Regions from separate parts of the Pseudomonas medicaginis genome, predicted to be linked through region 1. Evidence: predicted binding sites of a transcription regulator. Region 1 holds the regulator's gene; each other region holds the start of a gene.
The links. The regulator sigma-54, encoded in region 1, starts transcription at its own class of promoters, with help from an activator protein. The targets are predictions, from matches to a motif close to ANTGGCATNNANNTTGCTNT.

Region 1 (5,879 bases):
ACGCCCGACCCTGATTGTGGTATCCGGAAACTTCCCCGCCACACCTACAAATTTTGCCGACGCTCGGGCATGCAAACCCAGCTTGTTGATGATTTCAATTTCCCGAGCAGGCATCGCGATGTGAATCCTTTAGCTGAGGTCGCGGTGGCGAACCTGGACATTCTTCAGGGATTGTTGCAGGAGCTGACCCAGGCGTTCTGTCAGGTAGACGGAGCGGTGATGACCGCCGGTACAGCCGATGGCGATCGTGACGTAGGCGCGGTTGCTCGCGGCAAAGCGGGGCAGCCATTTGAGCAGGTAGCTGGAGATATCCTGGTACATTTCCTCGACATCCGGCTGGGCGGCCAGGTAGTCGATCACCGGTTGGTCGAGCCCGGACTGAGCACGCAATTCCGGTTTCCAATAAGGATTGGGCAGGCAACGCACATCGAACACCAGGTCGGCGTCTACCGGCATGCCACGCTTGAAGCCGAACGACTCCACCAGGAACGCCGTGCCTGGCTCCGGCTGGTTCAGCAGGCGCAGCTTGATCGTGTCGCGCAACTGATAAAGGTTCAGGTGCGTGGTATTGACCTTCAGGTCCGCCAGGTCGGCAATCGGTCCCAGCAGTTGGCTTTCATCCTCGATGGCTTCGGCCAGAGAGCGATTGGCGTTGCTCAGGGGATGACGCCGGCGGGTTTCGGAGAAGCGCTTGAGCAGCGTCTCTTCGTCGGCATCCAGGTACAACACATCGCACTGGATATGCCGGCTGCGCACTTCCTCGAGCAATTCCGGAAAGCGCGACAGGTGGCTTGGCAGGTTGCGGGCATCGATGGACACCGCCACCAGCGGCTGCGCCAGCTCGGTGTGGATCAGGGCACGCTCGGCCAGTTCCGGCAGCAGGCCGGCGGGCAAATTGTCGATGCAATAGTAGCCGCTGTCCTCAAGCACGTTGAGGGCCGTACTTTTACCGGAGCCGGAGCGGCCACTGACGATGATCATGCGCATGTTTAATGACCGTTCTGCTCGTCCAGGACTACCTGGTACAGAGCTTCGTTACTCGGCGCGCTGCGCAGTTTTTCGCGCACTTCCTTGCGGTCCAGCATGCTGGCGATCTGGCGCAGCAGCTCGAGGTGCGCATCGGTCGCCGCTTCCGGTACCAGCAATACAAACAGCAGGTCGACCGGGGCGCCGTCGATGGCGTCGAAATCGATGGCGGTTTCAAGGTGCAACAACGCACTGATCGGCGAGGTACAACCCTTGAGACGGCAATGAGGAATGGCGATGCCGTTGCCAAAACCGGTGGAACCGAGTTTTTCACGGGCAACCAGGGCCTCGAAGACGTCCTGCATTTCCAGATCCGGAACCTCGCGGTGGATCAGGTTGGCAATGTGTTCGAGGGCTTTCTTTTTACTGCCGCCCGGCGCGTTCACTTGGGAACGGCCGGGGGTCAGGATGGTTTCTAGTCGGATCATGGATTGGGGGGGTTAACGACCGGTAGCGCCCTGGAGGAGGCTCTGGGTCTTTTCCTTATGCTTTTTAAGTTGGCGATCCAGCTTGTCGGTCAGCAGGTCAATCGCGGCATACATGTCTGTGTGCTCTGCGTTGGCAACCACTTCTCCGCCGGGGATATGCAGTGTGGCTTCGATTTTCTGCAGCAGCTTCTCGACGTTCATCGTGACTTGCACGTTGGTGATCTTGTCGAAATGCCTCTCCAATCGGTCGAGTTTTTCGCCGATGTAGGTGCGCAGGGGTTCGGTCACTTCCAGTTGGTGTCCACTGATGTTGACTTGCATACAGCTTCTCCTTCGTTGCCAGTGCATAAAGCGGCAGGCAGAAATGCCTGCCACTGGAACGCTGTGGCGTGGCCTGTTACATCAACCGCTTGCGTTCGCTCGAAGGTGCGATCCCGAGGGATTCACGGTACTTGGCGACGGTACGGCGGGCCACCTGAATGCCTTGTGCCTCCAGTAAACCAGCGATCTTGCTGTCACTCAACGGCTTTTTCTGATTTTCCGCAGCCACCAGTTTTTTGATGATCGCGCGGATGGCCGTGGACGAGCATTCGCCGCCTTCGGAGGTGCTGACGTGGCTGGAGAAAAAGTATTTCAATTCATAGATGCCCCGAGGGGTATGCATGAATTTCTGGGTGGTTACACGGGAAATCGTCGACTCGTGCATGCCCACGGCCTCGGCAATGTCATGCAAGACCAACGGTTTCATCGCTTCATCGCCGTACTCCAGGAAGCCGCGCTGATGCTCGACGATCTGGGTGGCCACTTTCATCAGGGTTTCGTTGCGGCTTTGCAGGCTCTTGATGAACCAGCGGGCCTCCTGCAACTGGTTGCGCATGAAGGTATTGTCGGCGCTGGTGTCGGCACGCTTCACGAAGCCGGCGTACTGGGCGTTGACCCGCAGCTTGGGGACCGATTCCTGGTTGAGCTCCACCAGCCAGCGATCATTGTGCTTGCGCACGATCACGTCGGGGACCACGTACTCAGGTTCGGTGGATTCGATCTGCGAGCCGGGACGCGGGTTGAGGCTCTGTACCAGCTCGATGACCTGGCGCAGCTCATCTTCCTTGAGCTTCATGCGACGCATCAATTGGCTGTAGTCGCGACCGCCCAGCAGGTCGATGTAATCGGTGACCAATCGTTTGGCTTCGGACAGCCATGGGGTCTTGGCGGACAACTGGCGCAGTTGCAGCAACAGGCACTCGCCCAGGTTGCGGGCGCCGATGCCGGCCGGTTCGAACTGCTGGATACGATGGAGGACGGCTTCGATCTCGTCCAGCTCGATGTCGAGCTCGGGGTCGAAGGCTTCGAGGATTTCTTCGAGGGTCTCGTCCAGGTAGCCCTGGTTGTTGATGCAATCGATCAGGGTGACGGCGATCAGGCGATCGGTGTCGGACATCGGTGCCAGGTTCAATTGCCACAGCAGGTGGCTTTGCAGGCTCTCGCCGGCCGAGGTCCGGGTGGTGAAGTCCCACTCGTCGTCATCGCTGCTGCTGGGCAGGTTGCTGGCACTGGTCTGGTAGACATCTTCCCAGGCCGTGTCCACGGGCAACTCGTTGGGGATGCGCTCGTTCCACTCGCCATCCTCGAGGTTGTCCACCGTTGGGGCGGCTTCCTGGTAGGATGGTTCCGGGATCTCGGTGTTGGTTTTCTGCTCGACGTTGTCGGCCAGGGGGTCGGTGTTATCGAAGTCGTCGCCTTCTTCCTGGCGCTCGAGCATCGGATTGGACTCCAGGGCCTCCTGGATTTCCTGTTGCAGGTCCAGGGTCGACAATTGGAGCAGGCGGATGGCCTGTTGCAGCTGCGGTGTCATCGTCAGCTGCTGGCCCATTCTCAAGACTAGCGATGGTTTCATGGCAGGGGCTTAACACCTTATTCGCCGGCGCACATGCGCCATCCACTACAGGGCGCCGGAGCGCCAAACTTAAGCAAATTATATGCCTGAAACTGAAGTGTTTGCCTAGAGCGTCGCCATAATTAAATTAAACGACGCTCTGGCAATTCGCCAGACACGTGAGCTTACAGGCGGAACTCATGTCCCAGGTACACTTCCTTGACCAGGTCATTGGCCAGGATCGCGGCGGAGTCGCCTTCGGCGATCAGTTGGCCGTCATTGACAATGTAGGCGGTTTCGCAGATATCCAGGGTCTCGCGCACGTTGTGGTCGGTGATCAGTACGCCGATGCCCTTGGCCTTGAGGTGGTGGATGATCTGCTTGATGTCGCCCACCGAAATCGGGTCTACGCCGGCGAAGGGTTCGTCGAGCAGGATGAACTTTGGTGCGGTGGCCAGGGCGCGGGCGATTTCCACGCGGCGCCGTTCACCCCCGGACAGGCTCATGCCCAGGTTGTCGCGAATGTGGCTGATGTGGAATTCCTGCAGCAGGCTTTCCAGCTCCTGGCGACGACCGGCCTTGTCCAGTTCCTTGCGGGTCTCGAGGATCGCCATGATGTTGTCGGCAACCGACAGTTTGCGGAAGATCGACGCTTCTTGCGGCAGATAGCCGATACCGGCCTTCGCCCGGCCATGCATCGGCTGGTGGCTGACATCCAGGTCGTCGATCAGTACGCGACCCTGATCGGCCTGGACCAGGCCGACGATCATGTAGAAGCAGGTGGTCTTGCCCGCGCCATTGGGGCCGAGCAAGCCGACGATCTGGCCGCTGTCGATGGACAGGCTGACATCACGCACGACTTGACGGCTCTTGTAGCTCTTGGCCAGGTGCTGAGCTTTCAGAGTTGCCATTACTGGGCCTTCTGCTCGGTTTTCTTTTTGGGCTGGATCACCATGTCGATCCGTGGACGCTGTTCGGTCACCTTGCTGCCGGTGGCGCGACCGGCGCTGGCGAGTTTCTTGTTGGTGTCGTAGACGATTTTTTCGCCCTGGGTGACGTTGTTGTCCTTGTCCACGACCTTGGCGCGGTCGATCAGCACGACGCGGTCCTGGGAGGCGTGGTACTGGATGGTTACCCCGTAGCCCTGTACAGGCTTGGTATCGCCCGCGGTTTGCATCTGCTCGAAATAGGCCAGGTTGCCCACGGAGGTCACCACGTCGATATCGCCGGACTGGGTGCGGGTGATGGTCACGGTGTTGCCGGTGACCTTCATGGAGCCCTGGGTGATGATCACGTCGCCTTTATAGGTGGCGACGCCGTTCTTGTCGTCGAGTTGCGCGTCGTCGGCCTGGATGCGGATAGGCTGGTCGCGGTCGGTGGGAAGAGCCCAGGCGCTCGCGCTTCCCAGTGCTGCGCCCAGACTGAGCAAAATAGGGAGGGTTTTAGCGAGCTTCATACTGTCCTCTTACGTTCGATAGCAGGTGTATCCTGCTTTCCTTCAAATACGCTTTCATTCCCGTGCCGGTCGATACACCCCCGGCGCCGTCGATTCTAACGGGTTGCTCGGTCTGCGCATATTCTTGCTGTGGGAACACGGTCATGCGTGTGCTGGTGATGATGGTCGTACGGTTTTTCTCGTCGGTTCGGGCAATGCGCACCGAGTCGATCAGCTCCACTTCGGTGCCGCCGGAGTTGACTTCGGCGTGCTCGCTCTGCACATGCCACGGGAACTCGGTGCCGCGGAACATGTTCAGGTCCGGCTTGGTGACCAGCGTAATGTCAGTGGCTTTTACGTGGTCGACCTTGTCGGACGTCATCTCATATTGCACTTTGCCGTCGGGCAGGTACTGCAGGGTGTGGGTATTGGTCGCGTACCAGTCGATCCGCTCCTCGACCTGGGCTGCCGGCTGGTCGAGAAACCGTTCGGGGCTGATGTTCCAATAGCCCACCGCGGCGAAAATCGCCGCGATACAGGCAAACACCACAACGGTGCGAATCTTTTTGCTCAGCATAATTGGCTCACAGGTACGCGGCGTTGGCCGCTTCGAGTCGGCCCTGGGCGCGCAGGATCAGTTCACAGAATTCACGGGCCGCACCTTCGCCGCCTCGCGCCGTGGTGACGCCGTGGGCATGCTCGCGGACGAAGCTGGCCGCGTTGGCGACCGCCATGCCCAGGCCGACCCGGCGAATCACCGGCAGGTCCGGCAGGTCGTCGCCGAGGTACGCCACCTGTTCATAGCTTAGGTTGAGTTGACCCAGAAGCTCGTCGAGCACCACCAGTTTGTCTTCGCGCCCCTGGTAAAGATGCGGGATGCCGAGATTCTTCGCGCGCCGTTCGACCACCGGGGTCTTGCGTCCGCTGATGATAGCGGTCTGCACCCCAGCGGCCATCAGCATCTTGATGCCCTGGCCGTCGAGGGTATTGAAGGTCTTGAATTCGCTGCCGTCTTCGAGGAAGTACAGGCGACCGTCGGTCAGTACGCCGTCCACATCGAACACGGCCAGCTTGATGGTTTTGCCCCGTTGCAACAGGTCTGTGTTCATTTACATGA
Region 2 (5,879 bases), 1.3 Mb from region 1:
GCGAAACGGACGCTGCGGCCAATGGCTCAACGGCACGCAACTGGCCACCGACTGGATGGCCGCGACCTCCAGGGCTTCGCTTTCGGCCAGCGGCGGCAACAGCCCGGGCAAGCGGCTCGCCAGCAGGGTCTTGCCGGTGCCCGGTGGCCCGCTGAACAACAGGTTGTGAGCGCCCGCGGCAGCAATCAGCAAGGCCCGCTTGGCCCCGGCCTGGCCCTGTACCTCATTCAGGTCGGGGTAGGGCTTGCTGGCCGAGAGCAGGCCATTGGAAACGAACGGCTCGACCGGTGTGTGACCATTGAAGTGCGCCACCGCTTCGAGCAGATGATCCACGGCAATCACCTTCAGCCCCGAGGCCAGGCAGGCTTCCTCGGCATTGGCCCTTGGTACCACCAGCATGCGCCCGGCCTTGCGCGCCGCCAGCGCTGCGGGCAATACCCCACGTACTGGACGCACCGCGCCGGACAATGCCAGTTCACCGAGGCATTCCACGTCGTCCAGCGTCAGGGTCGGCACCTGCACGCTGGCCGACAGGATCCCCAGGGCGATGGCCAGGTCGAAGCGCCCGCCGTCCTTCGGCAGATCCGCCGGGGCCAGGTTCAGGGTGATGCGCCGCGCCGGGAAATTCAGCCCCGAGTTGATGATCGCGCTGCGCACCCGATCCTTGCTTTCCTTCACCGCCGCCTCCGGCAGGCCAACCATCGTCAGCGACGGCAAGCCATTGGCGAGGTGGACTTCAACGGTAACGGCAGGAGCCTCGACCCCCACTTGGGCGCGGCTGTGGACAATGGCGAGCGACATGAATCGTTCCTTGAGTGAATGGGGGTCGCGTCCTGCGACTTTTGAAGGGTAGTCGTGGGGATGAACTTGGGCGCAGCAATAGAGGGGAGAAAATTTGGCAGGATGTTTCGACAGCCAGTGACGGCCGAGGGGCGGCAAGGGCGATACGGTTCAGCGGCTGCCATCCTTCACCCGTCCAAGCGAAATGCCTGGGACCGGCCTAGACTTCGATTTGCCCAGTCGGCACTTGGCGGTATCAACGGCACAGGGAGGAAGTGGCCATGAACGATCTGCTGGCTCTGTTAACCGACAAGCGCTTCATGCCCCATGGGCACTGCTACATGTGGCGGCCAGATTTGCTGTGGACCAATGTCATCGCCGATGGTTTGATCACCCTGTCCTACGTCACCATTCCCTTCACGCTCCTGTACTTTATCCACAAACGCAAGGACGTGCCGTTCGACTGGATGCTGGCGGCCTTTGGCGTATTTATCCTGGCCTGCGGGACCAGCCACGTGATGGAAATCCTGACCATTTGGCAGCCTTATTACTGGTTGTCGGCGCTGGTCAAGGTGATCACCGCGATAGCTTCGGTGATTACCGCCATCCTGCTGGTCCGGCTGGTGCCGGCGGCTCTGAAGATCCCCAGCCCGCAACAATTGGCCAAGGTCAACGAAGAGTTGCGCGAGGCGCAGGCCGAACTGGTGACCACTGCGCGCCGGGCCGGCATGGCGGAGATCGCCACCAATGTGCTGCATAACGTGGGCAATGTGCTCAATAGCGTCAATGTCTCAGCCCAGGTTCTGTACGAGAAGGTGCACACCTCCAAGGGGCCCGGGGTGGCCAAGGTCGTCCAGTTGATGAAGGAGCATCCTGACGACCTCGGCGACTTCATCAGCAGCGATCCGAAAGGGCGCGCCCTACCGGACTATCTCGACAAGCTGGCCGACGCGCTGGCCGCCGAGCAGCAGGGCATGATCGCCGAGTTGGCGCAGTTGACCCGCCGAATCGACCACATCAAGGAAATCGTCGCCACCCAGCAATCCTATGCCGGCAATGCCAGCGTCCTGGAGCCGGGCTCGTTGCGGGAGTTGGTCGAGGATGTCGTGCGCATTTGCGATGTGTCCCTGGCCCGCCACCACATCACGCTGGTCAAGGAGTTCAGCGATATCCCGCAAATGCCACTGGACAAGCACCGCGTGCTGCAGATCCTGGTTAATCTGATCAACAACGCCAAGCAGGCGCTGGACGCGGGTGTGAACCGGCCGCCGCAGATCATCCTGCGTCTGGAGGTCGTTGACGAGGGGCGCGTGCGGGTCGAGGTCGAGGACAATGGCGAGGGGATAGCACAGGACAATCTTGCGCGGGTGTTCGAGCACGGCTTCACTACGCGTGTCGACGGTCACGGCTTTGGTCTGCACAGCGGCATTCTGGCGGCGCACGAAATGGGCGGCGAGCTGACGGCGCAGAGCGCGGGGCCGGGCAAGGGCGCGCTCTTTATCCTGGAGCTGCCGCTCGCGCTTGCTCAAGATGCATCGCAGTGGGCCGCGAGTGGTTAAGTCACCCGGTGGGTGGCTTATTCCTGTGCTGGAGCCAGTCGCGCTTCCAGCTCAGCGACCTTGGCCTCCAGGCTTTCCAGCCGCGCCCGGGTCCGGGCCAGCACAACCATCTGGCTGTCGAATTCTTCCCGGCTGACCAGGTCCAGTTTGCTGAAGCCGCTTTGCAGCAAGGCCTTGAACTGGCTTTCGATTTCACTCTTGGGCAGTGGCGTGTCACCACTCAAGAGGCGGGAGGCGTGGCCGCTCAGGGCGTCGAGGAGATCTTTGGGCGCAAGCATGGCAGGTGTCCTGAAAACAATGGCGGGCAGTGTATCACGCAGTGTCTATAGTCAATTCGCGAGCCAGGGATGCACGCTTTTCGCGCATTGGGTCGGGCGTTACTGCACTGTTGTTGTGCGTATCGTTGCGGTTGGTGTTGCGGTGCAGGTCGAGCAAGTGGCTAAAGGGTTGAAATCAGGGGGTTTGGGTGCAGATGGCAAGGTTTCTGCTTAGAGGCTGATGACCCATGCACTGATGCAGTCGCTGTGACGAATGCAGTGCAGCAGGCGGAACGGGGAGTTCCGCCAGGATCGGTTAACTGGCACTTGTCGGGCAACTTGGGCCGACGACGCGTTACAAAGCCAGGCACTGCGCTTAGACTTGAGTCGGGTTTGTTTTCCTGGGGCAAGTCCACCAATTCGGGAGAAAGTTTCATGAAGCTAGTCACTGCCATCATCAAGCCGTTCAAGTTGGACGACGTGCGCGAGTCGTTGTCCGAGATCGGCGTGCAGGGCATTACCGTCACTGAGGTCAAAGGCTTCGGTCGGCAGAAGGGTCACACCGAGCTGTATCGCGGCGCGGAATACGTGGTCGATTTCCTGCCCAAGGTGAAGATCGATGTCGCCATTGACGACAAGGATCTGGACCGGGTGATCGAGGCAATCACCAAGGCCGCCAACACCGGCAAGATCGGTGACGGGAAGATCTTTGTGGTCAATCTGGAACAGGCAATCCGCATCCGTACCGGCGAAACCGATACCGACGCTATCTAAGCCGCCCAACCCAACGCCCCAGGAGAAAACAATATGACTCTGCGTAAATTCGCAGGGCTAGGAGCCCTGTTGTCCTTCGCAATGCCTGGCCTGGCCATGGCAGAAGAAGCGGCAGCCCCCGTCCTGAACTCCGGCGACACCGCCTGGATGCTCACCGCCACGATTCTTGTACTGTTCATGACCATTCCCGGCCTGGCACTGTTCTACGGTGGTATGGTCCGGTCGAAAAACTTGCTTTCCGTGATGATGCAGTGCTTTGCCATTACCGGTCTGATCAGCGTGTTGTGGGTCATCTATGGCTACAGCATTGCGTTCGACACCACTGGCATGGAGCAAGGCGTCGTCAACTTCAACTCCTTCGTCGGTGGCCTGGGCAAGGCGTTCCTTGCGGGCGTCACGCCAGCCAGCCTGACCGGCCCGACGGCGCTGTTCCCTGAAGCGGTGTTCATCACCTTCCAGATGACGTTCGCCATCATTACCCCGGCCCTGATCGTCGGCGCATTTGCCGAGCGGATGAAGTTCTCGGCCATGCTGATCTTCATGGGCGTGTGGTTCACCCTGGTGTATGCACCGATTGCACACATGGTCTGGTCCGGCAACGGCGGCCTGATGTGGGACTGGGGCGTGCTGGACTTCGCTGGCGGCACCGTGGTGCACATCAACGCGGGTATCGCCGGCCTGGTGGCATGCCTGGTATTGGGCAAGCGCAAAGGCTTCCCGACCACGCCAATGGCGCCGCATAACCTGGGTTACACCCTGATGGGCGCGGCCATGCTGTGGGTCGGCTGGTTCGGCTTCAACGCCGGTTCCGCTGTCGCTGCCAACGGCACTGCCGGCATGGCGATGTTGGTGACCCAGATCGCGACCGCTGCGGCCGCGCTGGGCTGGATGTTTGCCGAGTGGATCACCCACGGCAAGCCAAGCGCGCTGGGCATTGCCTCGGGCGTGGTGGCCGGCCTGGTTGCAATCACCCCGGCTGCCGGCACCGTGGGCCCGATGGGCGCCCTGGTCATCGGCCTCGCGGCGGGCGTGGTGTGCTTCTTCTGCGCTACCAGCCTCAAGCGCAAGCTCGGTTATGACGATTCCCTGGACGCCTTCGGCGTGCACGGTATTGGCGGTATCCTCGGCGCGATCCTGACCGGTGTGTTCGCCGCACCGGCACTGGGTGGCTTCGGCACCGTGACCGACATCGGCGCGCAAGTGTGGATTCAATTCAAGGGCGTGGGTTTCACGGTGGTCTACACCGCGATCGTCACCTTCATCATCCTCAAGGTCCTGGACGCCGTCATGGGCCTGCGTGTTACCGAGGAAGAAGAAGCCGTGGGCCTGGACCTGGCCCAGCACAACGAACGTGGCTACAACCTGTAAGCACGCACGAAAAAAAATGCCCGGTTCGCCGGGCATTTTTTTGTCTGGAATTTGTCATTGCTCACAAGGTGCAGCGGTTTTTCCGACGCCATTTGTTGTGGATGCGACATGGGTTTTTATACCGCCAAAGGCTTACATCGAAGCAAGAATATTAGGGCCTTTGTTTTTTCCCAGAGCGCGCTAGAATGCGCGCCGAACGTGCGGAGATCTGTATGTGGCAACAGACGCTGATAACCCTGCGGGCAAGGCCCCGGGGCTTTCATCTGGTGACCGACGAGTTGCTTGCCGGCCTGCCTGAACTCAAGGCGTGTCGGGTCGGCCTGTTGCATCTGTGGCTGCAGCATACCTCGGCCTCGTTGACCATCAACGAGAACGCCGATCCGGCGGTACGTCGAGACTTCGAACGATTTTTCAATCGGCTGATCCCACAAGGAACCGCCGACTATGAGCACAACGACGAAGGCCTGGACGACCTCCCGGCGCACTTCAAGGCCAGTGTGCTCGGTTGCCAGCTCAGCCTGCCGGTGACGGCAGGACGGCTGGCATTGGGAACCTGGCAAGGTGTTTATCTGGGCGAGCACCGCGATCACGGCGGTGCTCGTAAAGTCCTCGCCACCTTGTACGGTGAAGGGGCATAACCGCTGGTTGCCGGCGGATGTTGAATTTTTTCTGGCAGCCTTCGAACAGATGGCGAAGCTGGGCTATAACTAATCTGCTTTTCGCAAGTCATGAGGTAGAACATGAGCGACGATGATCTGGAAAACGACGACCTCGAAGTAGGCGACGAAGACGAGGCCGAAGAAGGCCTTGAGGTGGCGGCTGAAGACGTTGCCGAAGACGATGGCGCCGATGTTCCGGCACCCACCGCCAAGGGCAAGGCCAAGGCTGCGGTATCGGTCGACGAGTTGCCGAGCGTAGAGGCCAAGAACAAGGAGCGTGATGCGCTCGCCAAGGCCATGGAGGAATTCCTGGCCAGGGGCGGCAAGGTGCAGGAAGTGGAGGCCAACGTGGTCGCGGATCCGCCCAAGAAGCCTGACAACAAGTACGGCAGCCGTCCTATCTGAGTACTTGCTTCTTGCTTGCTGAAAAAAGCCCGCCGTCGCTGCGGGCTTTTTCATGGGTGCGATTCCATCTCCAGGCC
Region 3 (5,879 bases), 3.0 Mb from region 1:
GCAAATCCAGTTGCCAGCTCAGCACATGCTGGCGTTCGCTGTCGTGGGGTGTCAGGCGCAGGTATTGGATGCTGGCGCGAACCTGGTCTTCATAGTGGTAGGCCGTTTCGTGGCTGATCGAGAGTCTCATATGACCTCCAGATAGGAACTGTGAATGGCGTTGCCCAGTTCACGGACCCGTGGGATGAATTCGGTGAGCCAGGCATGCAGGCCCCCGTCGAGGATTTCGTTGATGCCGGTGTAGCGCAGGCGTGCGTCCATTTCCGCCGCCAGCCGTTGTGCCTGCCGACCGTTGGTGCCCGGCAGGCTCGCGAGGATCTGGTTGATTTCTTCGGTGCAGGCGCGCAGCGAACGCGGCACATCGGCGCGCAACAGCAGCAACTCAGCCACATGGCGAGCGCCCGGGGCATCACGGTATATCTCGGTATAAGCCTCGAAGGACGACAAGGCCCGCAACAAGGCGCTCCATTGGTAATACGCGTGGGCCGTGCCATCGCTGACCGCGTTGGCCTGGTCACCGGCCATTTCGTAGCGGGCGTCGAGCAAGCGCAGGGTGTTGTCGGCCCTTTCGATGAAGGTCCCCAGGCGAATGAAGCGGAACGCGTCGTTGCGCATGATGGTGCCGTAGGTTGCGCCGCGAAACAGGTGGGATCGCTCCTTGATCCACTCACAGAAACGGCTCATGCCGTAGCGATTCAAGCCTTGCTCGGCGATACCGCGAATTTCCAGCCAGGTGGCGTTGATGTTCTCCCACATGTCGGCGGTGATTCGCCCACGTACCGCGTGGGCACTGGCCCGCGCGGCACCGAGGCAGCTGTAGATACTGGCCGGGTTGGCCGCTTCCAGGGCAAAGAAATGCAGCAGGCGCTCGGCGTGCAGGTCGCCGTGTCGCTCCCGATAATCATCCAGCGTGCCGGTGATCAACAATGGCATGGCCAGCTCATGCAGGCCGTTGCCACGCCCGTCCTGGGGCATCAGTGACAACGAATAGCTGATATCGAGCATCCGCGCGAGGTTTTCCGCCCGCTCCAGGTAGCGCGACATCCAGTACAGGTCCGAGGCGGTTCTACTTAACATGGCAGCTCCTCAATCCTCGACCACCCAAGTGTCCTTGGTACCGCCACCCTGGGATGAGTTCACCACCAGGGAGCCTTCGCGCAGCGCCACCCGCGTCAGTCCGCCAGGGACCACACGGGTCTCGCGGCCGGCCAGCACAAACGGACGCAAGTCGATGTGGCGCGGGGCGATGCCGTTTTCGACAAAGGTCGGGCAGGTCGAGAGCGACAGCGTCGGCTGGGCGATGTACGCGTGTGGCTTGGCCTTGATCCGTTCACGAAAGGCGTCGATTTGCGCCGTCGTCGCGGCCGGCCCCACCAGCATTCCATAACCGCCCGACCCTTGGGTTTCCTTGACCACCAGGTCGGGAAGATTCGCCAGTACGTGGGAAAGCTCAGCAGGATTGCGGCACTGCCATGTCGGAACGTTCTTCAGGATCGGCTCTTCGTCCAGGTAAAAACGGATCATGTCGGTGACGAATGGGTACACCGACTTGTCGTCGGCCACGCCCGTGCCGATGGCGTTGGCCAGCACCACGTTGCCGGAACGGTAGGAGGACAACAGGCCCGGTACGCCGAGCATCGAATCCGGATTGAAGGCCAGTGGATCAAGGAACGCGTCGTCGAGGCGACGATAGATCACGTCCACCGCCTTCGGCCCATCGGTGGTGCGCATGAACACGTTGTCATCCCGTACGAACAGATCGGCGCCTTCCACCAACTCCACGCCCATCTCCCGGGCCAGGAACGCGTGCTCGAAGAATGCGCTGTTGAAACGCCCCGGCGTCAGCACCACGACACTGGGGTCGTCCAGCGGGCTGGAGCTTTTCAAGGTATCGAGCAGCAGGTTCGGGTAGTGGTCGATGGGGGCGATGCGCTGGGCGGCGAAGAGTTCGGGGAACAGGCGCATCATCATCTTGCGGTCTTCGAGCATGTAGCTGACGCCACTGGGGGTCCGCAGATTGTCTTCGAGCACGTAGTAGGTGCCGTCACCGTCGCGTACCAGGTCGACACCGCAAATGTGAGCATAGATGTCACGGTGCAGGTCAAGCCCTTGCATCGCCAGTTGGTACTGCTCGTTGGCCAGCACCTGCTCGGCGGGAATGATGCCGGCCCGGATGATCCGTTGTTCGTGGTAGAGGTCGGCCAGGAACATGTTCAGCGCCTTGACCCGCTGGATGCAGCCGCGTTCGACCACCCGCCATTCACTGGCCGGGATGCTGCGCGGGATCGTGTCAAAGGGGATCAGGCGCTCGGTGCCCTGTTCGTCGCCGTAGAGCGTGAACGTAATGCCGGCACGATGAAACAACAGGTCGGCTTCGCGCCTGCGTTGCGCCAGCAGCTCGTCAGGCGTGTCGGCCAACCAGCGGGCAAACGCCTGGTAGTGCGGGCGGACCTGGCCGTGGGCATCGTACATTTCATCAAAACCGCTGCGGATCATGCCGTACTCCTTGTCACCCTCGCAGCAAGGCTTCGCAAGCCCCGTGCCATCGGCATAAACGCTTTATGATCAACGGGTTGGAATCTCCGCTGACAGGTCGCGCACTTTTACGGTGCAGCAAATGCCCCCATCCCGCTGTTCCCCGCTTCATTGCGACGCAGGCCGTCGCTCTGCTGAGCATAGTCTCGGAAAAACGACGCAGCTTGATCTGGATACAGTTAGGTACAAAACGTGGGGAAGTGATTGTGGTGTGTCAGCGGGTAATCATTTTGAGAGTGCCGCCGCCATCGCGAGCAAGCTCGGCTCCCACAGGCGTTCTCGATTAGCTCACAGACATGAAAACGGCCGACACAAAGGTCAGCCGTTGCTGTGGTTGCGGGGAGTGCTTGTCAGGCCTGAAAGCGCCGGATCTCTTGCTTGACGCCCCAGCCCTCGATCACGCCCCCCAGGGGTTCGACGACGGCCTCGAAGTCTTGCTCGAAGTCGCCAATATCATCGTAAGTGGCGTACATCACCCGGCTCAGTTCCAACGACCAAGCCCCGTCGTCCCGTGCACTGATCTGCGCGTTCAACGATTCGCCCCGAAAATGACCTGCCGCCCTGCGCGCCCGCTCCTCGTCCGGGAAAATGGCGTAGAACTCAATGGGATGGAATCGGGAAAAATCGAAACCGCCTTCTTTCATGCGGCGCAATACGCTGGTGCTGATGTCTTCTTGATAGGCTGTGCTCATGAAACGTCCTCCTAAAACCGATGGATAGACTTTCCGTCTTCCCGTGCATGAAGCCCTCAGGCTGCAAGCGATACGGCATCAAAATGACCGTCGGGACACAAGCATGTAGCTGACAAGACCGGACCTTGGCGATCCTTTCGCTGATCTCAATTGCAGAGTAGCCGCAAGTGGCAGTCGCTGCCAAGCGAGACCAGGCACCGTTTCATGAAATCGGTGTAATGCTGATGATTTCGATACTGTGCTGGGACTTGAGGTTCTTGACGGTGGGATCTTCAGTGCGACCTTCCAGGTCGTTGAGATCCAGTTGGGCAGAAACAGGCAGCATTTTTTCGCGAATCAGTTGTGCAGCCTGCTCCATCGTAGGCTCCTGCTCGTAGTCGAACTGCTCGGCGATGGCTTCGCCATGATCATCCACGAAAGTGATTTCCCACTTTTGCATCGGTGTCTCCTTGATCAATTCAGGGCCTGGCTTACCTTTATCTCGACATTGAGGTCCGGACAATCGTTCCGCCGGGCGTCTGGACGGCACACATGAAAAGACCGCCTCGGGGGGCGGTCTCTCTTGTGCTGCCTCGGCCGACTATTTTTCGGCGCGTTCCCTCAGGGCCTTGAGGGTGTTGAACGGCGCATCCACCACGAACTTGTTCGCCAGCCAGGATGGCACGTCCCCCCCCGGCTCGGTGTGCACTTGATAAACGACTTCGATCTGGTCCGCGCCTTTTGGCGTGAATGTCCAGAAGCCTTCGACCTGGGCCACTCGCACGAAATCTTTTTCTTCAGGCAGGTACTTGGGCATGCCCTTGAGCTTGCGGGTCAGGCTACCATCGGCGCCCTCCTCGGTGGTGATTTCCAGCACCGAGTCCCGAGGCGTCACCGGCCATGGCGTATTGAACTGAGTGTAGGTCCAGCTCTGATTGCCTTCGTGCTTGAGCAATTTCTGGCTCTTGCATTCATGAATCCAGGCACAGGCGCCGACGACATCTTCCTGCAAGGCCCGAAGCTTGGCCATGGTGGTTTTCATCACCGTCACGCCGCGATAGGCCTTGTATTTGGAGCCCGCCACCTCACTGAGGGAAACCTTGATACCGTCCTGCTCCTTGGCAACCTGCCAGTCCTCTGCCTGGGCGGTGGCCGTTGCCAGCAACACGGTCAACCCACACAACACAGCCATACGATGCAGCGAACCCATAGTTCTTTTCCTTATTGTCCAAGTTCGTTCAGTTAGGAGCCGTTCATTGACTCATTACGCTGCCGTGATTTGCTCCCACCAACCGATCAGCCGGATGGCCTCTTCACTGCTGCTGCCGCAAACCTCGATGTCGGCTTCGAACGCCGAGCACACCGCCGGGCGCTCCGGCTGGCCGAAGATCCGGCACAGGTTATCGACCGACAATTGCACGCAACGTTCTCCCGCCGGCTTGCCTTGGGGCATGCCCGGGATAGGTGAACTGATGGAAGGGGCGATGCAACAGGCGCCACAGCCTTCACGGCATTTCATGACGACAACATCCTCACGACAGGTAATGGTTAGTAACAGAACACAGAGTAACGGCTAAAACACTCGTTTTAAATTACCGTCTGCGTGTTTTTTTGCCCACGGCGGGATGACCGAATGGTCAGCGACGAACTGCAGGCCTGCCGAAAGTTTATTGCTTGAATTCGAAATCCAGCGCTGCGCCTTCCACCTCATTGCGCTCCTGATTGCGCAGTGGCAGCTGCATTTCATTGCTCAACAGGCGGCCATTGAGCTGGAACGGTCCGGGTTTCTCTCCAAACATTGACGGCAAGAGCGGCTCCCGCTTGGGCAACGGCACCTTACCCGGTGGCTGCAGTTCCTCGACCATGTCATGGGGCAGGCTCAGGTCCAGCTTGGCCGGCGGCAATGGAGTCTTGGCGACCTCGCGGGCTGACTTGCTCTTGGAAGCAATGGGGGCGCGCTTTTTTTTCTTCGCCGCAGCCGCCTTTTTGACGGCCGGCTTCTGGGTCACTGCGGCTTTTTTCGGCGCAGTCTTCGTGGCCCCGACAGCCGGTTTTTCCTGCGCCGGGGCCGCCACGGCGACACCTCCCATCGGGAAGACGCTCAACAGGCCGATCAAAACCCAGGCAACAGGAACAATGGCTTTCATAGACACAACGGCACTGACGGCAGAGATCCACCATGCTCGCCTGATAATGAGGCGCTGACAAGCACATCAAGCTAAGCCGCTGATTCCTATAGAAACCCGCTGGCCGTTTCTTGGCACAATTGCGTTGCCAACAACCCCAACGTCATCAAGGCTCGCTCTGCCTCACGGTTCCAGGGTGTACCGCAGTTCAGGCGAATACAGTGGTTGAACTGCTCGGTGTTACTGAAAATCAGCCCGGGCGCGATGCTGATGCCTTGTTGCAACGCCCGCACATGCAACTCCTGGGTATTGACCCGCCCCGGCAGGCTGACCCACAGGATGAAGCCTCCAGTGGGACGACTCATCTGCGTGCCTTCGGGGAAGTACTGCTGCACCGCCAGTTGAAAGGCGCTGAGGTTCTTGCGGTACTCCTGGCGGATATAGCGCAAGTGCCGGTCATAGCCGCCGTTTTCCAGGTACGCGGCAATGCCCATCTGCGTGACGCTGCACGCCGAATGCGTACTGAAGGTCTGGAGCCGTTGGATTT
Region 4 (5,879 bases), 720 kb from region 1:
ATCAGCAGGGCGTCATCACTGCGCAGAATCTGGCCTGGCTGGCATCGCTCCCGGAGCGCTCGACCCAGGATCAATTAAGCCTTGTCCATGGTGGCTGGAACGATCCGCTGGACGAATACGTGCGCCCCTCACAAGCGTATTTCGCGCCATTGCCTGGCCGATATTTCGCCTCAGGCCATACCCATGTCCAGTACTTGTGGACGGGTGAGGGCAAGGTCTATTGCAACCCCGGTTCAGTCGGCCAGCCACGTGATGGTGATCCCCGGGCAGGTTTCGCGACCTGGGACGGCGAAGCCTTCAATCTGCACCGGGTTCAATACGATGTGAGTGAAACCCAACAGGCAATGAAGAAGGCCGGGTTCACCCCGTACTTCTATGAAAATCTCGATATCGGCAGTCAGATAGGTGGGCGGATCAGTGCGGTTTGAGGTTGTATGCTGCGCGCCACTCATGTCCACGCCCACTCAGGGAAGTTTGCAATGAGCAACGAAACGATATTCTTCAACCGCCCGTACATGACCGGCAAGGAGCTGGATTACATTGCCCAGGCCAAGTTCGGCAACATGCTCGCCGGTGACGGCCCATTCACCAAGCGGTGTCACCGCTGGCTGGAGTCGCAGACGGGTTGCAACAAGGCGTTGCTTACCCACTCATGCACTGCTGCGCTGGAGATGGCGGCCTTGCTGCTGGACATCCAGCCTGGCGACGAAGTCATCTTGCCTTCCTATACCTTCGTCTCAACCGCCAATGCCTTTGTGTTGCGCGGTGCGGTACCGGTCTTCGTCGATATACGCCCCGACACCCTGAACCTGGACGAGCGCCTGATCGAAGCGGCGATCACGTCACGGACCAAGGCGATCGTGCCTGTCCATTACGCCGGCGTGGCCTGCGAGATGGACGCGATCATGGCGATTGCCCATAAGCATGGGCTGGCGGTGGTTGAAGACGCCGCGCAAGGCGTGATGTCGACCTACAAAGGTAAAGCCTTGGGCAGTATCGGTGATCTCGGGGCATTCAGTTTTCACGAAACCAAGAACGTGATCTCGGGGGAGGGTGGGGCTTTGCTGGCCAACGCCCCTGCGATGGCGCTGCGAGCCGAGATCATCCGGGAAAAGGGCACCGACCGCAGTCGATTCTTCCGGGGCGAGGTGGACAAATATACCTGGCAAGAGGTGGGCTCCTCATTTTTGCCCGGCGAAATGACGGCAGCCTTCCTGTGGGCCCAGTTGGAAGAGGCGCAAGCCATCACCCAGCGCCGCCTGGCGATTTGGGACCATTACCATGCTGCTTTGGCGGGGCTTGAGCAGCAAGGGTTGATGCGTCGTCCGATCGTTCCTGAAAATTGCCAGCACAATGCACACATGTACTACGTGCTCCTGGCTCCGGGCGTGGAGCGCCAGGTTGTGCTCGAAATGCTCAAGCGCCAAGCCATCTATGCGGTGTTCCATTACGTGCCGCTGCATTCATCCCCCGGTGGCACGCGCTATGGGCGTGTGCATGGCGCAATGGACATCACCGACGGTTATTCCGAGCGTCTGTTGCGTTTGCCAATGTGGCTCGGTTTGACCACTGAACAGCAGGATCGGGTGGTGGAGGTGCTCGGCAGCGCATTGGCAGCCCTTGCCACTTAGCGGCATGACACCGCCGGTTTTTCGACTTTCACACTATTCAACAATGTCCTCCGCATCCCCAGGGCCCTTTGTTTTCCGGGCCTGGGCCCGCCAGAAAAAAAGTTGGTCTGCAAATTGCTTAAGGCTGTGCAACACAGCAGTGGGCGGCAAACGTCCGGCATGCAGAGGAACGACAGTGGACAAGTACCTTTATGTGGCAATGACCGGCGCCAGCCAGAACGCACTGGCGCAGCGGGCCCATGCCAACAACCTGGCGAACATCTCCACCAATGGCTTTCAGAAAGACCTGGAGCAGGCGCGTTCGATGCCCGTGTTCGGCGACAGCTTTCCGGCGCGGGCGTTTGCCCTGTCCGAACGGCCTGCCACTGACTTCACCCCGGGTGCGCTGGTGGAAACCGGTCGCGACCTCGACGTGGCCGTCAGCGGGCCGGGCTGGATGGCCGTGCAGAACCCCGACGGCGGCGAAAGCTACGTGCGCACCGGCAGCCTCAACGTTGACGCCCTGGGCGTGCTGCGGGCGGGCAACGGCATGCCGGTGATGGGCAACGGCGGTCCGATTGCTGTGCCGCCGGAGCAGAAAATCGAAATCGGCCAGGACGGCACCATCAGCATCCGCGCCATGGGCGAAGGCCCGCGGGTGATGGCTGAGGTGGACCGCATCAAGCTGGTCAACCCGGACCTCAAGAACATGACCAAAGCCCTGGACGGTTCGATCCGTACCAAGGACGGCCAGCCGGCGCCCATCGATGCCAACGTGCAGTTGGTGTCTGGGTTCCAGGAAGCGAGCAACGTCAACGCCGTGGATGAAATGACTTCGGTGCTGGCCCTGGCCAAGCAGTTCGAGCTCCACGTCAAGATGATGAACACCGCCAAAGAAGGCGATGAAGCCATGGCTCGGGTCTTGCAGATCTAATCATTAATTACAGCGCTGCGCCGAAAAACAGGCGTACGAGGAGAATCGAATGCTTCCGGCTCTTTGGGTTGCCAAAACAGGTCTGTCCGCCCAGGACACCAACCTTTCTACTATTTCCAACAACCTGGCGAACGTTTCGACCACGGGTTTCAAACGTGATCGCGCCGAGTTCCAGGACCTGCTCTATCAGGTAAAACGCCAGCCAGGCGCCCAGTCGACCCAGGACAGCGAATTGCCGTCGGGCCTGCAAGTGGGTACCGGTGTGCGCATCGTCGGCACCCAGAAAAACTTCAACGCCGGCAGCCTGCAAACCACCGAGCAGCCGCTGGACATGGCCATCGACGGTCGCGGTTTCTTCCAGATCCTGCAACCGGACGGCACCACGTCCTACACCCGTGACGGTACCTTCCACCTCGACTCCAACGGCCAGATCGTCAACGCCAGCGGTTTCGCCCTGGAGCCGGCCATCATCATTCCGAACGATGCCCAGACCTTTACCGTGGGCCGTGACGGCACCGTGTCCATCACCGTGGCGGGCAACCCGGCCGCCCAAGTGATCGGCAACCTGCAGACCGCCGACTTCATCAACCCGGCCGGCCTGCAAGCGGTGGGCAACAACCTGTTCCTGGAAACCGCCGCCAGCGGCGCGCCGCAAGTCGGCACCCCGGGCCTGAACGGTTTTGGCACCACGCTGCAGAACACCCTGGAAACGTCCAACGTGAGCACCGTCGAGGAGATGGTCAACATGATCACCACCCAGCGTGCCTACGAGATGAACTCCAAGGTGATCTCCACCGCCGACCAGATGCTCTCGTTCGTTACGCAGAATCTGTAATCACGTCGCAACGTCCGTCATCACGTAGACAGGGCGGCCCCTGGGTCGCCTGCAACACCAAGAGGTAGGGTCATGAAACGCTTCGTATCTGTTCTGGCACTGAGTGGCATCACCGCGCTCGCGGGCTGTGTCGCCCCGACACCCAGGCCCAATGACCCGTATTACGCTCCGGTGTTACCGCGCACACCGTTGCCGGCTGCCGCCAACAATGGCTCGATCTACCAGGCCGGCTTCGAGCAGAACCTGTACAGCGACCGCAAGGCTTTCCGGGTCGGTGACATCATCACCATCACCCTGAACGAGCGGACCCAGGCCAGCAAGAACGCCAACTCGCAGATCGACAAGACCAGCGAGACCAGCGTCGGCCTGACCTCGCTGTTCGGCTCCAGCCTGACCACCAACAACCCGATCGGTGGCGGCGACCTGAGCCTCAATGCCGGCTACGGCTCCGACCGTGCCACCAAGGGCGACAGCAAGTCCGGGCAGAGCAACAGCCTGACCGGCTCGATCACCGTGACGGTCGCCGATGTGCTGCCCAACGGCATCATCGTCGTGCGCGGCGAGAAGTGGCTGACCCTCAACACGGGTGACGAACTGGTGCGCATCGCCGGCATGGTTCGCGCCGACGACATCGCCACCGACAACACCGTTTCATCCACCCGCGTGGCCGATGCTCGCATCACCTATTCGGGTACCGGTGCCTTTGCCGATGCGAGTCAGCCTGGCTGGTTCGACCGTTTCTTCCTCAGCCCGAAGTTCCCTTTCTAGGTGGCCCAGTTGAATCTTAAACAGCTGTTGCTCGGTGCGCTGATGATGTCGGCAGCCTTCGCCGCCCAAGCCGAGCGCTTGAAAGACATTGCCAGCATTTCCGGCGTGCGTTCCAACCAGTTGATCGGCTACGGCCTGGTCGTGGGCCTGAACGGCACCGGCGACCAGACGACCCAGACCCCGTTCACCCTGCAGACCTTCAACAACATGTTGTCGCAGTTCGGCATCAAGGTGCCGGCCGGCTCCGGCAACGTGCAGTTGAAGAACGTTGCGGCGGTGTCGGTCAGCGCCGATCTGCCGGCGTTCGCCAAGCCTGGCCAGCAGGTGGATATTACCGTCTCGTCCATCGGTAACTCCAAGAGCCTGCGCGGTGGCACCTTGCTGCTGACGCCGCTCAAGGGTATCGACGGCAACGTCTACGCCATCGCCCAGGGCAACCTGGTGGTGGGCGGTTTCGATGCCGAGGGGCGTGATGGCTCGAAGATCACCGTCAACGTTCCGTCGGCCGGTCGCATCCCTGGCGGTGCGTCGGTGGAACGTGCGGTGCCGAGCGGTTTCAACCAGGGCAACAGCCTGACGCTGAACCTCAACCGTTCCGACTTCACCACCGCCAAGCGCATCGTCGACAAGATCAACGACATGCTCGGCCCGGGCGTGGCCCAGGCCATCGACGGCGGCTCGATCCGCGTCACCGCGCCGCTGGATCCGAGCCAGCGGGTCGACTACCTGTCGATCCTGGAAAACCTCGAGGTCGACCCGGGCCAGGCCGTGGCGAAAGTCATCATCAATTCGCGTACCGGCACCATCGTGATCGGCCAGAACGTGAAGGTTTCCCCGGCCGCCGTGACCCACGGCAGCCTGACCGTGACCATCACCGAAGACCCGATCGTCAGCCAGCCGGGGCCGTTGTCCAACGGCCAGACCGCCGTGGTGCCGCGTTCGCGGGTTAATGCCGAGCAGGAAGCCAAGCCGATGTTCAAGTTCGGCCCGGGCACGACCCTGGATGAAATCGTCCGGGCGGTGAACCAGGTCGGCGCGGCGCCCGGCGACTTGATGGCCATTCTTGAAGCCTTGAAGCAGGCCGGCGCATTGCAAGCCGACCTGATCGTGATTTAAGGAAAGCGGCCATGGTGGATATGCGCAAAGGCGCCTTGATCAGCGGGGATTCGGGTTCCTACTCGGACCTGAACCGCCTGAACCAGCTCAAGGTCGGCGACAAGAACAGCGAAGGCAACCTGCGCAAAGTGGCGCAGGAGTTCGAGTCGCTGTTCCTCGGCGAAATGCTCAAGTCCATGCGTTCGGCCACCGAGGCCTTGGGCAAGGACAATCCGATGAACACGCCCGAAGCCAAGCAGTACCAGGAAATGTACGACCAGCAGTTGGCCGTTTCCATGTCCCGCGAAGGCGGTGGTATCGGCCTGGCTGACGTGCTGTTGCGTCAGATGTCAAAGAACAGACCTACGGCGCCCGGTGAGGCGGCCACGTTGTCCGCCGCCAAGCAACAGGAGGCGTTGGACAAGGTGGCCAAGCCGGTTCCGACGCCCGTGGCGGCAGGAACATTGCCCACCGACGGCCCCTTGTCGCGTAGCAACGGCCAGCGTCCGCTGTGGGCGTCGCGGGCCGTGAACGCACCGCAAGGGGCTGAGGGTGTCCACCGCAACGACATGGAGCTGCTCAACCAGCGCCGCCTGGCCCTGCCGCCGAAGCTGGCTGATCGCCTGCTTGCCGGGTT

Region 2: the regulator sigma-54 is predicted to act here: its motif matches at 2,811-2,830, upstream of glnK (P-II family nitrogen regulator).
Region 3: the regulator sigma-54 is predicted to act here: its motif matches at 2,528-2,547, upstream of ACMTA2_RS23605 (circularly permuted type 2 ATP-grasp protein).
Region 4: the regulator sigma-54 is predicted to act here: its motif matches at 1,733-1,752, upstream of ACMTA2_RS08915 (flagellar basal body rod protein FlgF).

The regions. Positions count from the first base shown of each region.
Region 1 is NZ_OZ221631.1:1,302,064-1,307,942, forward strand. It holds gene ACMTA2_RS05585 (HPr family phosphocarrier protein) at 1-114, opposite strand, end outside; gene rapZ (RNase adapter RapZ) at 130-987, opposite strand; gene ptsN (PTS IIA-like nitrogen regulatory protein PtsN) at 990-1,454, opposite strand; gene hpf (ribosome hibernation-promoting factor, HPF/YfiA family) at 1,467-1,775, opposite strand; gene ACMTA2_RS05605 (RNA polymerase factor sigma-54) at 1,852-3,348, opposite strand; gene lptB (LPS export ABC transporter ATP-binding protein) at 3,513-4,238, opposite strand; gene lptA (lipopolysaccharide transport periplasmic protein LptA) at 4,238-4,783, opposite strand; gene lptC (LPS export ABC transporter periplasmic protein LptC) at 4,770-5,339, opposite strand; gene ACMTA2_RS05625 (KdsC family phosphatase) at 5,347-5,871, opposite strand; gene ACMTA2_RS05630 (KpsF/GutQ family sugar-phosphate isomerase) at 5,872-5,879, opposite strand, start outside.
Region 2 is NZ_OZ221631.1:7,103,570-7,109,448, reverse strand. It holds gene ACMTA2_RS31505 (YifB family Mg chelatase-like AAA ATPase) at 1-801, opposite strand, end outside; gene ACMTA2_RS31500 (sensor histidine kinase) at 1,062-2,339, shown strand; gene ACMTA2_RS31495 (accessory factor UbiK family protein) at 2,357-2,617, opposite strand; gene glnK (P-II family nitrogen regulator) at 3,032-3,370, shown strand; gene ACMTA2_RS31485 (ammonium transporter) at 3,404-4,738, shown strand; gene ACMTA2_RS31480 (secondary thiamine-phosphate synthase enzyme YjbQ) at 4,951-5,376, shown strand; gene sutA (dormancy-specific transcriptional regulator SutA) at 5,479-5,802, shown strand.
Region 3 is NZ_OZ221631.1:5,416,381-5,422,259, forward strand. It holds gene ACMTA2_RS23595 (transglutaminase family protein) at 1-130, opposite strand, end outside; gene ACMTA2_RS23600 (alpha-E domain-containing protein) at 127-1,077, opposite strand; gene ACMTA2_RS23605 (circularly permuted type 2 ATP-grasp protein) at 1,087-2,496, opposite strand; gene ACMTA2_RS23610 (ribonuclease E inhibitor RraB) at 2,886-3,227, opposite strand; gene ACMTA2_RS23615 (hypothetical protein) at 3,430-3,666, opposite strand; gene ACMTA2_RS23620 (START domain-containing protein) at 3,808-4,416, opposite strand; gene ACMTA2_RS23625 (YkgJ family cysteine cluster protein) at 4,471-4,725, opposite strand; gene ACMTA2_RS23630 (translation initiation factor 2) at 4,874-5,353, opposite strand; gene ACMTA2_RS23635 (aminotransferase-like domain-containing protein) at 5,440-5,879, opposite strand, start outside.
Region 4 is NZ_OZ221631.1:2,019,276-2,025,154, forward strand. It holds gene ACMTA2_RS08905 (metallophosphoesterase family protein) at 1-428, shown strand, start outside; gene rffA (dTDP-4-amino-4,6-dideoxygalactose transaminase) at 480-1,631, shown strand; gene ACMTA2_RS08915 (flagellar basal body rod protein FlgF) at 1,807-2,544, shown strand; gene flgG (flagellar basal-body rod protein FlgG) at 2,594-3,379, shown strand; gene flgH (flagellar basal body L-ring protein FlgH) at 3,452-4,147, shown strand; gene ACMTA2_RS08930 (flagellar basal body P-ring protein FlgI) at 4,190-5,263, shown strand; gene flgJ (flagellar assembly peptidoglycan hydrolase FlgJ) at 5,275-5,879, shown strand, end outside.